Regions from separate parts of the Latilactobacillus parasakei genome, predicted to be linked through region 2. Evidence: predicted binding sites of a transcription regulator. Region 2 holds the regulator's gene; the other holds the start of a gene.
What was found. The regulator CtsR, encoded in region 2, represses protease genes until heat stress. The targets are predictions, from matches to a motif close to TTGGTCAAAAAAGGTCAAANA.
Positions count from the first base shown of each region.

Region 1 (3,206 bases), 810 kb from region 2:
AATGTGTTCGCAAAACGCGCAATAATATCAGTTTGAATTAACAATGCTGCTACTGGTACAGCAATCGCTGAGATTGCTTGATTTTGATTCATTCCTAATCCGATTGAAAAAGCTGTTGCCAAAACAGTTCCCGAGTTTGCATCGATTCTGGAAGAACCACCAAACGTACCGACACCCAAAACCGTTAATTGCATCGCTCCACCAATCATTAATCCAGTTTTCATGTCTCCCATGATTACGCCTGAGATAAAACCGGCAAAAACAGCTGAACCTGCACTAGAATTAATCGTTAATTCATCACAAATTTGATAACCAGCATATAACGTTAGTAGTAATATTTGCCACCATTGAATACCCATGATAATGTCTCCTTCTTAAACAGATTTTTATAATTCTTTAATAAGTGCCATAAAATCATTAACCTTATCCCCGGGAACCATCCGATTAGTAATACGAATCCCTTTAGCGCTAAGTTCTTTAAAAACATCAATATCATGATCTGTCACATTAATAGATTTATTAATGTGCTTTGTTTCATCAGTTTGTGACATGTTACCGACGTTAATCTCGGGTAACACAACACCCTTTTCAACTAATGCTAACAACGTTTCAGGTTTCTTAACAACTAAAAATAATTTCTGTGAATCATAACGTCCTGCTAAGATATGATCAGCTGCTGTATCAACCGATAAAACACTAAGCTTGGTCCCAGCAGGCGTGGCCATTCTTAACCCCGCCTTCTCAACAGCGCTATCCACAACTTGGTTATCAACAACCATAATACGTGTGACGCCCAAAGATGGTGTCCAAAGATTGGCCACTTGTCCATGAACGAGTCGTCCATCAATTCTGACAGCCGTAATTGACATATATATCACCCTCCAAATCAAATAATTGCAGTGAAAATAATAAACATTACCTAGCAGTAACTCATCACTACCAGTTGGCTTTAATGTAAATGATAACGCTTACTTTGTCAAATTATTTTGTGCCATTTTCACATTAATAACATTTTGTTAATCCCCTAAATATCAGCATTTGTAGGTTATTTTAGTGTATGGACCGATTGCGAATTAACTGGTATTAACCAGTAGTCGTAACAGCAGCGGATTAGCCCTCTTATTTTAGAACCATTGCCCATTTTTTATAGCAATTATCAATATACCAATGACATTATTTATGCCCACTAAAAAAAGATTAAACCACCTTCAAGGTAATTTAATCTTTTTTAATAGAATTGACGAAGGCCACCTATTTCTAGGTGGCCTTCTAATTAATTTCGCATATTAAATTCTGACATAATGTCGGGGCGCCAGTCACTAATTGGCGCCGCTCGCTAGTACTAAATCGCTAGCGGTTAAGGCATGTTCATATGCCGGTTTTATTTTTGGGTTAATGCAATTATGTCTCAATTCTTGTGTTTCTAAATATTTTCTCGTTTAAACAGCGTAAGCCGCCTCTTTACACTACTTGTAACTCCAGGGTTACTCCAGTTGATTAAAGTCTTCAAACAATACTTGATACTACAGTCATACGTGCTGATTAACTAATAAATAGTATAACATATTTTGGATTAAATTGCACCCTACATAATTAATCAGTATTTAGGACTTACCATTTGACCATAGTTGACCTTTGCTGTAAAATTTGGTTTATAGATTATTGGGAAGATTGACCAATTACTTTGGTTAAGCCCATCTTCTCAGCTTTATATAAGGAGGCAATTCAATGTTAGTACCGACAGTTATCGAACAAACATCTCGTGGCGAACGTGCCTACGATATTTACTCTCGTTTACTAAAAGACCGGATCATCATGTTATCTGGTGAAGTGAACGACCAAATGGCTAACACAATCATTGCGCAATTACTATTCTTGGATGCGCAAGATTCAGATAAGGATATTTCAATCTACATCAACTCACCTGGTGGTTCTGTGACAGCCGGTTTGGCAATCATGGATACAATGAACTTCATTAAATCTGATGTTCAAACAATCGCTATGGGGATGGCTGCTTCAATGGCCAGCGTTTTACTTTCAGCTGGGACAAAAGGCAAACGTTTTGCATTGCCTAACTCAACAGTCTTGATTCACCAACCTTTAGGCGGTGCACAAGGCCAACAAACTGAAATTGAAATCGCTGCTCGCGAAATTTTGAAGACTCGGAAACGTTTGAACCAAATCTTGGCAGACAATTCTGGTCAAAGCTTCGAAAAATTACAAGCAGACACTGATCGTGATAACTACATGACAGCCCAAGAAGCAAAAGATTACGGTTTGATTGACGACATTATGGTTAACCAACCGAAATAGAGTGCTGACTCAAACGCTTTGACTTTGAGGTTTAACAAAAAATAGCAATTATGGTGTTTTTCAACCATGATTGCCATTTTTAGTTTAACCGGAAAAGACAGTTTGAGGAAGCACGTTTTCATTCTGGACATTAATTCAAAAGGACACCTCAAGTTTAATCCTTGTGGTGTCCTTTTTTGCTGCGTATTTGCTATACTTAGTTTAATACAGAGGAGGTTTTATTATGGATATTAGTGTTATTAAAAGTGATCAAGTGACAACTGAAGGTGGGATTGTCATTGGCCACCCTGAAGCACCCGTCACACTTGTTGAATTTTTGAATTTAGCTTGCCCCTATTGTCGCAAATGGTTCCTCAAATCGGAGGAACAGCTCACTAAGGCCGTCGAAGCTGGTCAAGTACGACGAATCATCAAACCTTATAACAAGGATAAAGACGATCTGTTAATCGGTAACCTCGCTCATACTTACCTCCCCTTCGACCAACCCGCTGTTGCTTTAAACGCCATCCATTTTCTCTACACTCATCAAAAAACGTGGCGCCCTGATTTATCGGATTCTGAATTCGATAAATACATGCAGGCTAACCTTAAACTAAGCCCACTTGATAATACCGTACAGTTAGCGGCCATTGTTGACGAAGCTCAAGCAGCCAATATCAAATTCGTCCCAACAATCATCACTGGTGAACATATCTTTGATGAATCGATAACACCAGAAGAACTCGATACCATTTTACAAGCTCAATAAGCAAAGCGCGCCTTTGATTTACTAAAGGACGCGCTTTTTAATATAAAAAAGCGATCAAAGTTCTTTAAAACAAGAACTTCGATCGCTTAATTTTTGCACTCATCATGATTTGCTTTAAGCAAATCGATCAGTGTCTGATTGAATG
Region 1 covers NZ_CP186861.1:878,327-881,532, forward strand. Annotated here, with positions in the region: gene ACPBEH_RS04500 (PTS mannose/fructose/sorbose/N-acetylgalactosamine transporter subunit IIC) at 1-359, opposite strand, end outside; gene ACPBEH_RS04505 (PTS system mannose/fructose/N-acetylgalactosamine-transporter subunit IIB) at 387-869, opposite strand; gene clpP (ATP-dependent Clp endopeptidase proteolytic subunit ClpP) at 1,729-2,313, shown strand; gene ACPBEH_RS04515 (DsbA family protein) at 2,537-3,061, shown strand; gene ACPBEH_RS04520 (MarR family winged helix-turn-helix transcriptional regulator) at 3,176-3,206, opposite strand, start outside.
Region 1: the regulator CtsR is predicted to act here: its motif matches at 1,616-1,636, upstream of clpP (ATP-dependent Clp endopeptidase proteolytic subunit ClpP).

Region 2 (3,206 bases):
CGGATACCATTTTCTTGTTCGGCTGCTTGGCGCTTAGCCATTTTAGCCTTAGCGATAATTTCTTTTTCGTGAATGGCAGCAGCTTTTTCGAAATCTTGCGCACCGACTGCTGCTTCTTTTTCCTTAGCTAATGCTTGTAGTTCAGTTTCTAAGCGGTCGATTGGTGATTTTTGGTTAACCGCATCTAAGCGAACCTTCGCAGCCGCTTCATCCATCAAATCAATTGCCTTATCAGGTAAGAAGCGGTTGGTGATATACCGGTTTGCTAAAACAACGGCTTCGTGTAATGCTTCATCAGAGATTGTGATGCCATGATGTTCTTCGTAACGTGGTCTTAACCCACGTAAGATTTGTTCCGCATCCTCTGGTGTTGGTTCATCAACCGTCACGGTCGCGAAACGACGTTCTAAAGCCGCATCTTTTTCGATGTATTTTTGGTATTCATCAAGGGTTGTTGCACCGATTAATTGCAATTCACCACGGGCAAGGGCTGGTTTCAAGATGTTTGAGGCGTCAATTGCGCCTTCTGCCCCACCAGCACCGATTAAGGTATGCAATTCATCGATAAAAAGGATTACTTGGCCATCTTCATGGATTTCTTCAATAATCTTCTTGAGACGATCTTCAAATTCCCCACGATACTTAGTGCCAGCAACTAATGAGCCCATATCAAGCATCATTAACCGTTTTTGTTGCATATCGCTTGGCACATCGCCGTTGATAATCCGTTGGGCAAAGCCTTCAGCAATCGCTGTTTTACCGACACCGGGTTCGCCAACTAAAACTGGATTATTCTTAGAACGACGCGCTAAGATTTGCACGAGACGTTTAACTTCTGAATCACGACCAACGACTGGATCAATTTGATTTTCACGGGCCATTTGCGTTAAATCACGTGCTAATTGATTCAAGGTAGGCGTGCCTTCTTGATCAACCTTTTTTGCACTGGCTTTAGCACGCTTCTTAGCAGTCGCTGCATCAATCCCCATCTTTTGGAGTAATAATTGACGTGTTTTAGCTAAACTGAGGCCTAAGTTTAATAGAATACGGGCCGCAATAATGTCATCATCGCGTAATAACGCTAATAATAGGTGTGCCGTCCCAATTTTGACTGAGTTAGCTTGTTGTGATTCAACGCGCGCTAAATCTAGCACTTGTTTAGCTTTAGGTGAGTATGGCAAATAGCCGCCCACACCCATGGCAACGATTGAATCGCCATAACCGGTTAAGCGTTCAATTTCTTCTAAGACATCAGTGGGTGTCACACCGAGTTCACGTAGTGCGTTCCCAGCAATCCCTTCGCTTTCGAGGACGAGCGCTAATAACAGATGTTCCGTCCCTAATGCATGATGATTAAACTTCTTAGCTTGTTCTTGCGCTAACATTAAAACGTTTTTGGCACTTGGTGTAAATAGATTATTCATGGATAATCCCCCACTCTTTACTTAATTTCGTAACGTAATCTTTCTAAGACAGCAATTAGCATTCGTGCGCGTAATTGCTCTTCTAACTGCTTATCATTGACGGCTAATGTCTGCGCATTTAGCATTGCTAATACCAAATTCCCCTCTTTTTGCGATAAAATATGCTCATCATAGAGTTTTTGGATAATAGCTAATGTATCGGCTTGCGAGATTCGATCCTCAACACTACCAATCAACGCTTCTAAAAAGTCGCGATCATCTAAGAATTGAACCTTAACGATGCGAATGTAGCCGCCCCCGCCACGCTTACTATTGACGACATACCCTCGTTGTTCTGTAAACCGGGTATTAATCACATAGTTGATTTGCGACGGGACACAGTTAAATAATTTGGCAATTTCGGAGCGTCGAATTTCAATCTGCTCGCTGTCAGCCAATATTTTTTTCAAATAGGCTTCAATAATATCCGAGATATTCTGACTTTGCAAATAGATCAATCCCTTTTTTTCATTCTTCAGCGCTTATAATTCAGTCTAAAAATTTAACTTTGACTAACGTTGACTATTATTATAACGATTATTCGTTCAAAAGGAAAGTTTGAAGAACTGCACAAAAAAAGACTTGTTCGACAACAAGTCTTTGAGAGTCGGGAAAACAAGATTTGAACTTGCGGCCCCTACGCCCCGAACGTAGTGCTCTACCAAACTGAGCTACTTCCCGGAGAGTTATTTAATTATTTACGGGTACAAAAAAAGCGGAAGACGGGATTCGAACCCGCGACCCCCACCATGGCAAGGTGATGTTCTACCACTGAACTACTTCCGCATTTTTTATTAACTTTTTGTATCCAGTCGGGAAAACAGGATTCGAACCTGCGACCCCCTGGTCCCAAACCAGGTGCTCTACCAAGCTGAGCTATTTCCCGTTATATGCACCCAGTAGGAGTCGAACCTACAACCTTCTGATTCGTAGTCAGACACTCTATCCAGTTGCGCTATGGGTGCATTTTTCATTATGATGCCGAGGACCGGAATCGAACCGGTACGGTAGTCACCTACCGCGGGATTTTAAGTCCCGTGCGTCTGCCAGTTCCGCCACCCCGGCTTAATCATAATGAAAGCGGAAGACGGGATTCGAACCCGCGACCCCCACCATGGCAAGGTGATGTTCTACCACTGAACTACTTCCGCATCTTAATGCCGACTAGACGATTCGAACGCCCGACCCTCTGATTACAAATCAGATGCTCTACCAACTGAGCTAAGTCGGCATAATAAGATAACTTTCATTGAATATTCAATTGAATGCGGGTGAAGGGACTTGAACCCCCACGTCTATATAGACACTAGAACCTAAATCTAGCGCGTCTGCCAATTCCGCCACACCCGCATTTTGGCGTGTAACTTGGCCGATGAGTCGTGACAGGCTCGAACTGTCGACCCTCTGATTAAAAGTCAGATGCTCTACCAACTGAGCTAACGACTCAATGGAGGTTACAGGGCTCGAACCTGTGACCCTCTGCTTGTAAGGCAGACGCTCTCCCAACTGAGCTAAACCTCCATTAAATATAGCGTGGCAACGTCCTATCCTCGCAGGTAGTTTCCCACCAACTACTATCGGCGCTAAGAAGCTTAACTACTGTGTTCGACATGGGAACAGGTGTATCCTTCTTGCTATCGCCACCACACTATTTTGTGCTTTCGCACTGAGAAGAACTTCGTTCTCTCAAAACTGCATAATAAGTAATATTTTCATTTCAAAAGCCAAACATTGCACCTTTGG
Region 2 covers NZ_CP186861.1:1,684,449-1,687,654, reverse strand. Annotated here, with positions in the region: gene ACPBEH_RS08425 (ATP-dependent Clp protease ATP-binding subunit) at 1-1,424, opposite strand, end outside; gene ACPBEH_RS08420 (CtsR family transcriptional regulator) at 1,442-1,912, opposite strand; tRNA gene ACPBEH_RS08415 (tRNA-Pro) at 2,071-2,144, opposite strand; tRNA gene ACPBEH_RS08410 (tRNA-Gly) at 2,178-2,249, opposite strand; tRNA gene ACPBEH_RS08405 (tRNA-Pro) at 2,276-2,349, opposite strand; tRNA gene ACPBEH_RS08400 (tRNA-Arg) at 2,355-2,428, opposite strand; tRNA gene ACPBEH_RS08395 (tRNA-Leu) at 2,443-2,528, opposite strand; tRNA gene ACPBEH_RS08390 (tRNA-Gly) at 2,543-2,614, opposite strand; tRNA gene ACPBEH_RS08385 (tRNA-Thr) at 2,622-2,694, opposite strand; tRNA gene ACPBEH_RS08380 (tRNA-Leu) at 2,730-2,813, opposite strand; tRNA gene ACPBEH_RS08375 (tRNA-Lys) at 2,837-2,909, opposite strand; tRNA gene ACPBEH_RS08370 (tRNA-Val) at 2,912-2,984, opposite strand; rRNA gene rrf (5S ribosomal RNA) at 2,995-3,111, opposite strand; rRNA gene ACPBEH_RS08360 (23S ribosomal RNA) at 3,203-3,206, opposite strand, start outside.